One region of the Pseudonocardia sp. Ae505_Ps2 genome, then DNA from elsewhere that is predicted to be linked to it. Evidence: riboswitches for the same ligand, from Rfam matches in the RefSeq annotation. Region 1 holds a riboswitch; the other holds the start of a gene.
The links. A riboswitch is a leader RNA that binds a small molecule or an ion and turns the genes downstream of it on or off. The one in region 1 is predicted to bind S-adenosylmethionine.

Region 2: another riboswitch for S-adenosylmethionine. It lies ahead of Ae505Ps2_RS34240 (putative leader peptide); the one in region 1 lies ahead of Ae505Ps2_RS24625 (aminotransferase class V-fold PLP-dependent enzyme).

The regions. Positions count from the first base shown of each region.
Region 1 covers NZ_MCIP01000001.1:5,299,466-5,304,023, forward strand. Annotated here, with positions in the region: gene Ae505Ps2_RS24610 (antibiotic biosynthesis monooxygenase family protein) at 15-344, opposite strand; gene Ae505Ps2_RS24615 (metalloregulator ArsR/SmtB family transcription factor) at 451-828, shown strand; gene Ae505Ps2_RS24620 (Fur family transcriptional regulator) at 825-1,277, shown strand; gene Ae505Ps2_RS24625 (aminotransferase class V-fold PLP-dependent enzyme) at 1,287-2,645, opposite strand; SAM riboswitch class IV at 2,689-2,803, opposite strand; gene Ae505Ps2_RS24630 (hypothetical protein) at 2,877-3,545, shown strand; gene Ae505Ps2_RS24635 (DUF2795 domain-containing protein) at 3,617-3,994, shown strand; gene Ae505Ps2_RS24640 (hypothetical protein) at 4,033-4,425, opposite strand; gene Ae505Ps2_RS24645 (isoprenyl transferase) at 4,446-4,558, opposite strand, start outside.
Region 2 covers NZ_MCIP01000001.1:3,157,686-3,162,243, forward strand. Annotated here, with positions in the region: gene Ae505Ps2_RS15120 (ABC transporter ATP-binding protein) at 1-712, opposite strand, end outside; gene Ae505Ps2_RS15125 (ABC transporter substrate-binding protein) at 741-1,835, opposite strand; SAM riboswitch class I at 2,419-2,513, shown strand; gene Ae505Ps2_RS34240 (putative leader peptide) at 2,519-2,617, shown strand; gene Ae505Ps2_RS15130 (LLM class flavin-dependent oxidoreductase) at 2,738-3,991, shown strand; gene Ae505Ps2_RS15135 (NtaA/DmoA family FMN-dependent monooxygenase) at 3,988-4,558, shown strand, end outside.

The DNA of each region.
Region 1 (4,558 bases):
GCGAGGTCCGAGGGTCAGCTCAACAGGCTGGGGTGGTGGACGGGCGCGGCGCCGGGGGTCACGGTCACCAGGGACTCGTAGGTCGCCTCGGTGGTCGTGTCGGCCTCGGCCAGCAGCGGGTGCACGTGCTCGCGGACCTCGAACGGCCCCAGGGCACGCCGGTAGGCGTCGACGGAGTCGAAGCGGACGGTCAGGACCCACTGCCCGGCGTCCTCGATCGCCCGGCCCGCCTCACCCCCGCGGAAGCCCGGCCGGGCGGCGAGGAGTTCCAGGGCGCGGGCCACACGCGCGGTGAACGCGGCCTCCTCGGAGGGAGACACGCGGAAGCGGCAGACCAGCAGCACGGCGCGACGATAACGAACACGCCTACCATGTCGGGTGCGGCCTGTACGGCACAGCAGCGCCGGAGGGTGTGGCCGCCGCCTCCGGGGGAACGGACGGGTCCACCACATGTCTGCCGCAGCCCAGACCACGCACGCACCGGGAGCCGGCCCGGGCGCGGACGACGACCACCACCCCGCGCCCGAGCCGGGCCCGACCCGCGACCCGCGCACGCTGGCCGCCGCGGGCGACCTGCTGCGGGCACTCGCCGCACCGGTCCGGATCGCCATCGTGCTGCAGCTGCTGGAACACTCGCGGTGCGTCCACGACCTGGTGGACGCGCTCGGGGTCACCCAGCCCCTGATCAGCCAGCACCTGCGGGTCCTCAAGGCCGCCGGGGTGGTCGAGGGCGAGCGGAAGGGCCGCGAGGTGCTGTATTCGCTGGTGGACGACCACCTGGCGCACATCGTGGTGGACGCCGTCGCCCACGTCGAGGAGGACACGTGACGGAGACGACCGGCCGGACGACCGCGGCGGCGGTCACCGAGCGGTCCACCGCCGGGCCGCGCGGCATCCGCGCCACCCGGCAGCGGGCCGCCGTCACCGCGCTACTGGACCGGCTGGACGACTTCCGGTCCGCCCAGGAGATCCACGAGGAGCTGCGGCGCGCCGGCGAGGGCATCGGCCTGACCACGGTCTACCGGACCCTGCAGACCCTCGCCGACGGCGGCGAGGTCGACGTGCTGCGGGTCGCGTCCGGCGAGGCCGTCTACCGGCGCTGCGAGACCGAGCACCACCACCATCACCTCGTGTGTCGCCGGTGCGGCGCCGCCGTTGAGATCGAGGGGCCGGCGGTCGAGTCCTGGACCGAGTCGGTCGCCCAGAAGCACGGCTTCACCGAGGTGTCGCACACCCTCGAGATCTTCGGCCTCTGCGGCCGCTGCTCGGCGGGCTGAGGCCCGGGCTCAGTCCCCGCAGCCGGGGACGGCGGGCAGCTCCCGGTCGCGGGCGAACGGGTCCGCCGGGCGCGGGTCCGGGGTCGGCGCCCACCGGCCGTCGACGAGGGCGTAGGTCCAGGCCGGGCCGCGCCGTGCCAGATCGGTCAGCGCGTCGACCAGCCGGTCGACGTCGGAGGAGCCGGTGCGCAGGCCCAGCGACGCGCGCACGGCGTCGCGGCCGCCGGTGAGCCGCGCCAGCAGCGGGTGGGCGCAGAACCGGCCGTCGCGGACCCCGATGCCGTACTCGGCCGACAGCGCCGCCGCGACCAGCCCGGCGGGCAGCTCGCCCAGGGTGAACGAGACGGTCGCGGTGCGGTCGCCCGCGTCGTCGAAGCAGGACAGGGCCCGCAGGCCGGGGACCGTCGCCAGGCCGGCGTGCAGACGGTCGGCGAGCTCGCGCTCGTGGGCAGGCACGATGTCGTCGATCAGCGGGTCCAGGGTCCGGCAGGCCGCGCCGAGTGCGGCGGTACCGAGGACGTTCGGGGTGCCGCCCTCGTGCCGCTGCGGCGACGGCAGCCACTCCGTGACCGTGCCGCCGCCCGGGCCGTCGGCGACGGACACGGATCGGACCGCTCCCCCGCCCGCGACGTGCGGTTCGGCGGCGTCGAGCCAGTCCCGGCGGCCGACGAGGACCCCGGCGCCGTAGGGCGCGTAGAGCTTGTGCCCGGACAGCGCGACGTAGTCCGCGTCCCACCCGGCCAGGTCGACGCGCCGGTGCGGGGCGAGCTGGGCGGCGTCGACGCACAGCCGGGCACCCGCGGCGTGCGCGATCCGCGCGATCTCGGCGACCGGGAGGAGCTCGCCGGTCACGTTGGACGCCCCGGTGACCGCGACCAGCGCGGCGTCGGGACGGGCGGCGAGCTCGGCCCGCAACGCATCGAGCGTCGAGGCAAGGGTGGCGGCGGCGGGCACGACGCGGTGCTCGCGGTCGCGCCAGGCCAGCAGCGTCGCATGGTGCTCCAGGTCCAGCGTCACCACCGGGCCGGGGACGGCGCGGGCGAGCAGGCCGAGCGCATCGGTGGTGTTGCGGGTGAACACCACGACGTCGTCGGCGCGGGCCCGGACGAACCGGGCGACGTCGGCGCGGGCGTTCTCCACGAGCGCGGTGCAGACCTTCGAGGTCCAGCCGGCGCCGCGGTGCACGCTGCCGTGGTACGGCAGCACCTCGGCGACGTGCGCGGCGACCGGCTCCAGCGCCGGCGCGGACGCGGCGGAGTCGAGGTCGCAGTAGCGGGCCCACCGGCCGTCGACGAGCGGGACCGTGAGGTCCGCACCGACGACGCGGGGCAGGGCGTGCTGGACGGGACGTGGCAGGGCGAGGGTCATGATCGGGCCTCCGGCCGATCTCGGGGACCCGGCGTGGCGCACGGATCCGCGCTTGCCGACTGCGGGTGTCGCGTCGGCCCGGTCATCACCCGGGGCACCCCACCGCGGAGGAGGGTTGCCGTCCAGCGAGCCGGGGCTTCGCGCTGGCACTCGTGACCTTCGGCGACGAAACTAGCAGACCGTCTCAGATGGAGACACGTGAGCATCGCCACCCCGGATAGCGTCTGACCGATGACGGACACGCACCCCGCGCCCACCACGGTCCGGCGGATCGACGTCCCGGAGTCCGGCGAGCTGGCCCAGCTCGCCGCCGTCTTCGAGGACCTGCAGTACGTGCTGCGCTGCTGCGAGCACCTGGTCACCGCCCTGGGCGGACCCGAGTCCGGGCCGGTGCGGGTGGACGCCGACCCAGCGCTGGTCGAGGCCCTGTGGACCGGCGCCCTGATCGGCTACGTGCGGTGCTTCTCCGGCCGGACGAAGACGCTGACCACCGACGACCTGACGTCGCTGGAGCTCGACGGGGACGTCAGCGGGTTCCACGACATGGTGTTCAAGCTCCGCGACCACTACGCCTCCCGGCACGTGAACCCGCGCGAGTCGTACTCGATCGGCGTGGCCCAGTCCAACGACGGGACGCCCCGGGGCGTCGCCGTCGTCTCCACCCCGCGCCCGCTCGTCGACGAGACGACGGTCCGGCTGCTCGGCCGGGTCGCCTACAGCCTGTCCGGCCTGGTGGACGCCCGGATGAAGAAGTCCCAGAACGACGTCCTCGGCGTCGCGCACGGGATGACCGCGGGCCAGCTGGCGGGGCTGCCGCTGGTGCACCTCGACGGCAGCGGCGAGGCGGCCCCGGAGGACGCGGTGACCCGGGACGGCACCGCGGACGGCCCGGGGAACTGATCCCCGCCGGATGCATCATCCGGCGCACAGCGGCTACCCGGTCGGGACACATCCCGACGAGAGGTGACCTCATGACCACTCGCACGACGACGTCCGACGCCGTCCGCACCGCCCTGCACGGCCTGGAGTTCCCCGCCGGCAAGGACGACCTGGCGTGGACCGCCGAGCGCAACGAGGCCGACGCCGCGACGGTCGAGGCCCTGCGGGCGGTGCCGGCCGAGGAGCACTACGCCTCGATCGCCGCCGTGGTGGCCGCCGTGGACCTGGCCGACGACGACCCGGCGCGCCAGACCTCGGGCGACACCGCGGACGAGTCGGCCGAGGAGACCGAGCAGCTGCGCGCGCAGCGGCGCACCGAGCACACCCGTCCCGGGCTGTCGGAGTCCACGAAGGACGTGGACCCGGTCAACCCGATCGCCGAGGAGCTCGGCACCAACCGCAAGAAGTGACCCGCGCGGCCGGGGCGGGCACCGCCCTGGCCGGCCGGTCAGCCGCCGACGAGCTCGGCCCGCATGCTCGACGCGGAGGACACGACGAGCATGAGCAGCGTCCCCATCGGACCCTCGCCCAGCCCGGCCGCGGGGAAGGCGTAGCGCAGCGTCACGTCCCAGCCGCGCTCGCCGCGCACCACCCGGGGCGTGCCGAACAGGCCCTCCCCCACCCCGAGCCCGACCCGTCGCGGCACGTCGTGCTCCGGGTCGGCGGAGTCCGGCAGGTCCCACGCCACGACGCAGGTCAGGTTGAGGACGGGCAGCCCCTCCTCCAGCTCCGTCCCCTGCACCACGCACAGCACGCCGCCGTGGGCGAAGGTCAGCGCGCCGTCGTCGTCGGCGGTGACGTCGTGGAACCGCTCCAGCGCACCCTTCGCGGTGGCGAGCATCCCCGTGATCACATCGGTGGTCACGGTGTCACCCCCGTCGCGGCGTCGCCCGTCGCGGCGTCCACGGCCCCGCCGAAACGCCGGTCCCGGCGTGCGTAGATCTCGATCGCCTGCCATATGTGGCGCCGGTCGA
Region 2 (4,558 bases), 2.1 Mb from region 1:
CGGGCACCGACCATTCGCGGACCACGGTGCCGGGACGCGAGGACAGCAGCACGACCCGCTCGGCCAGCCGGACCGCCTCGCGCACGTCGTGGGTGACGAACACGATCGTCGTGCCGGTGGCCCGCCAGACCCGCAGGAGCTCGCCCTGCAGCACGTCTCGGGTGATCGCGTCGAGTGCGGCGAACGGCTCGTCCATCAGCAGCAGCCCGCCGGTGCCGGGCTCGTCGCCGAGTCCGGTCGCGGCGGCGAGCGCCCGGGCCAGCGACACGCGCTGGCGCATGCCACCGGACAGCTCGTGCGGCCGCTTCCCGCCCACGCCCTCCAGCCGGACCAGGGTGAGCAGCTCCTCGGCCCGCTCACGCCGGGCCGCCCGGCCGTGCCCGGCGAGCTTGAGCGGCAGCTCGACGTTGCGCAGCGCGGTCAGCCACGGCATGAGCGCGGCCTCCTGGAACATGAACGACGGTCGGGCGGACCCCACCGCGACCTCGCCCGCGGTCGGCTCGTCGAGCCCGGCGAGCAGGTTGAGCAGCGTCGACTTGCCGCAGCCGGAGGCACCGAGCACGCAGACGAACTCGCCGTCGCCGACCCGCAGGTCGATCCCGTTGAGCGCGGTCACCGCCCCGGGGCCGGTGCCGAAGGTCTTGGCGACCCCCGACAGCTCCACGGCCGTGTCGCGGGCCGGGGGGCGCCGGGTGGTGAGGTCGACGGTCATCGGTGGTTCCCCTCGTCGGTCGGGATGGTCAGTTCGCGGCGGCGAGACCGGCCGGGTCCACGGCGGCCTCCCCGGAGCTGGTGCGGACCGCGTCGATCGCGGTCGGGTCGAGGAAACCGGTCAGGTTCGCCTCGCTCTGCGCGATGCCGGCGGTGACGGAGTCCTTCGCCAGCTGCGGGAAGGTCGAGGCGAGCGGGTCGGTGTCGAAGGACAGCTCGGTGAAGGCGCGGTCGAGGATGTTCGCGGCCAGGGGCTTGCCGGTGATCTCGCCGATCGCGGCGTTGGACACGGTCTTGGCCTGCGCCGGGTCGCTGCGGATGAAGGAGATGGCGGCCTGCTCGCCGCGCAGGATCGCCTCGACGGTCTGGGGGTGCTGCTGCAGGAACTCGGTCCGGGCGATGACGACGGTGGTCGGGAACTTCCCGTCCGGCCACAGGGCCTTCTCGTCGACCAGCACCTTCGCGCCGGCGTCGACCAGGCGCGAGCTCCACGGCTCGGGCAGCCACCCGCCGGCGAGCTTGCCCTGCTTGAACAGGTCGAGGGTCTGCGGGTTGTCGATGTTCTGGACGGTCACCGCGTCCGGGCCGTCCCCGATCGGGAGGTTGTTCTCCTTGAGCCAGGTCTTGAAGGCGATGTCCTGGGTGTTGCCCAGCTGCGGCGTCGCGATGATCTTGCCCTTGAGCTGCTCGGGCGAGGTGATGTCCGGGCTGGTCACCAGCTGGGCCCCGGCCGAGGTGGAGCCGGCGACCAGACGCACCGCCTCGCCGTTCGACTTGGTGAAGGCGTTGATCGCCGGGCCGGAGCCGATGAACGCGACGTCGATCGAGCCGCCGAGCAGGGCGTTGACCTGGTCCGGGCCGGCGTTGAAGGTCTGGGTGGTGAGCTTCGTGCTGCCCAGCTCCTTGGCGAACAGGCCCTGCTTCACCCCGACCAGCGCGGGGGCGTGGGTGATGTTCGGGAAGTAGCCGACGCGGACCTCGGCGGCGGGGGAGGTGGCACCTGCGGCGGTGGTGCTCTCGGCGGCGCGGGAGCAGCCGGCCATGAGTCCGAGCGCGGTCAGCAGCGCGAGCAGGACGGCGGCGGTGCGCACCCGGGAGCCGGGGCGCAGGACGTGCGGGGACATCGCGGGACGGGGTCCTTCCGTGGTGGGCGGCGGGCGGTCGGGACGACCACGGCGCGCCGGGTCCGGCCGGCCGGGACGGCGTGCCGGGATGCGGGACGGGTGGCGGGCCGGACCGGTGTCCGGCGGGCGATCCCTGTTCCGGCTGATGCGTCGGACGCCGGACGTGTGGCGTTACCGTCCGCGGAAGAGCGGGGACCGGTACGGCTCGGTCAGCGACAGAGCTCGCTGTAGGCGGGGGCGCGCCGGCTCGGCCAGAACGGCTCGAGGCCGGTCGGACGCACTGGCACCGCGCGCCGTGCGGCTCGGGCCGGCTGGTGGGGGGGAGGGCTCGGTCGCACCCCCTGCGAACCGGTGGGGGCGCGAGGGCCTCCGTCGGCTCGTCGTCACCCGACCAGGGTGCGTCGTGGTCACCTCTCCGGACAACCTGGTGTCCACCCCCCAGGAAAGCGACCGGCTTGTCCGGACAGGTCGAGCCGGTTAGGCGTCCCGATTCCGCCGGTCGGGAGCTTCGGTGCGGCGGGCATCACTGGGCCGGCTCCGCGGGTTGACACCATCGGGCACGGGCTCCCTACAGTCGGGGTGCACACCATCCGGAGCGGCCGAGAGACCCGGCTCGACGACGCCGCAGCAACCCCCCGCAGCAGCGGGTGCGGGTGCTCCAGCCGGGTTCGATGGAGGAGATCATGCGGTCGATCGCGGAGCAGGTGCGCGGCGCGCACCACCCTCGGTACCGGCGCCACGTCGACCTGATGCGGGTGGCCGGCGCGACCTGTCGGGCCTGACACCGCCCCGTCCCGCGCTGCGCGTCGCCCGCCGGCGCCCCGTCGGCGGTGGCGTCCGCCCCCCCCCGTGACGTCCCACCCGTTCCGTCGCGCCCCGTGCGACGAGGAAGCGATGCCCTCATGTCCACAACGGACACCTCAGGCCGGCCGCTGCACCTGGCCGTCGCGCTCGACGGCGCCGGCTGGCACCCCGCCGCCTGGCGCGAGCCCGGCGCCCGGCCCGGCGAGCTGTTCACCGCGCGCTACTGGGCCGACCTCGCCCGCACCGCCGAGCGCGGGCTGCTCGACCTGCTCACGATCGAGGACGGGTTCGGCCTGCAGTCCGGGGACCACCTCCACGGGGCACAGCGCCGCACCGACCGGGTCCAGGGACGCCTCGACGCCTCGCTGGTCGCCGCCTTCCTCGCCCCGCTGACGTCGCGGATCGGGCTGGTCCCGACCGTCACCACCACCCACACCGAGCCGTTCCACGTCGCGTCCGCGCTGGCCACCCTCGACCACGACAGCCACGGCCGTGCCGGCTGGCGGGTGCAGACCTCGGTCCGCGCCGACGAGGCCGCCCACTTCGGGCGCCGCACCGTCCCCGGGCTGCGCCGCGCCGACCTCGACACCCCGGCCGGCCGCGCGCTGGTCGCCGAGCTGTTCGGGGAGGCCGCCGACGTCGTCGAGGTCGTGCGCCGGCTGTGGGACTCCTGGGAGGACGACGCCGAGATCCGCGACGCGCTCACCGGGCGCTTCGTCGACCGCGACAAGCTGCACCGGGTCGACTTCGCCGGGGAGCACTTCGGCGTCGCCGGCCCCTCGATCGTGCCGCGTCCGCCGCAGGGCCAGCCGCTGGTCCTGTCACTGGCCCACGGCTACGAGCCGGCGTTGCTCGCCGCCCGGGTCGGCGACGTCGTGGCCACCACCCCGCACGACGCCGACGACGCCGCCCGCATCGTCGCCCAGGTCCGCTCCGCCGAGGCCGCGGCGGGCCGCACCGCACCGCCGCTGCGCATCCTCGGCGACGTGGTCGTGGTGCTCGCCGACACCCAGCGCGCCGCCCGCGAGCGGCTCGCCCGGCTCGACGCACTCGACCCGCTCTCCTCCGACGCCGCGATCCTCGCCACCACCCCCGCCGGGCTCGCCGACACCCTGCTGTCCTGGCGCCGCGCCGGGCTCGACGGTTACCGGCTGCGCCCGGCCGTCCTGCCGACCGACCTCGACGCCGTCGTCGACGGCCTGGTCCCCGAGCTGCAGTCCCGCGGCGCGTTCCGCACCGCCTACGGCGAGACCACCCTGCGCGAGCGCTTCGGGCTGCCCAGGCCCGCCAGCCGCTACGCCGCCGGGGCCGGGTCCGCCGTCGTCCCGACCTTCTCCGGAGCCACCGCATGAGCAACAGGAAGCAGATCGTGCTCGGCGCCTACTTCCCGGGCGTCAACCACGACACCGTCTGGAGCGACCCGGCCTCGGGCAGCCACATCGCCTGGGAGTCGTTCGAGCACTGGGCGCGCACCGCCGAGCGCGGGCGCCTCGACCTGCTCTTCCTCGCCGAGGGCCTGCGGCTGCGCACCCGCGGCGGGGAGATCTTCGACCAGGACGTCGTCGGACGCCCGGACACCTTCACCGTGCTCGCCGCGCTGGCCGCGGTCACCGAGCACATCGGTCTGGCCGGGACGATCAACTCCACCTTCAACGAGCCCTACGAGCTGGCCCGCAGGTTCGCGACGCTGGACATCCTCTCCGGCGGGCGCGCGGCGTGGAACGTCGTCACCAGCTCCGACGCCCCCACCGGCGAGAACTTCCGCCGCGGCGCCTACCTCGGCCACCACCAGCGCTACGAGCGTGCCGGGGAGACCCTCGCCGCGGTCCGGGCGCTCTGGGACTCCTGGGGTTCCGACGCCGTCGTCGCCGACCCCGCGTCGGGCACCTTCCTGCGCGACGGCCACGTCGGCGACTTCG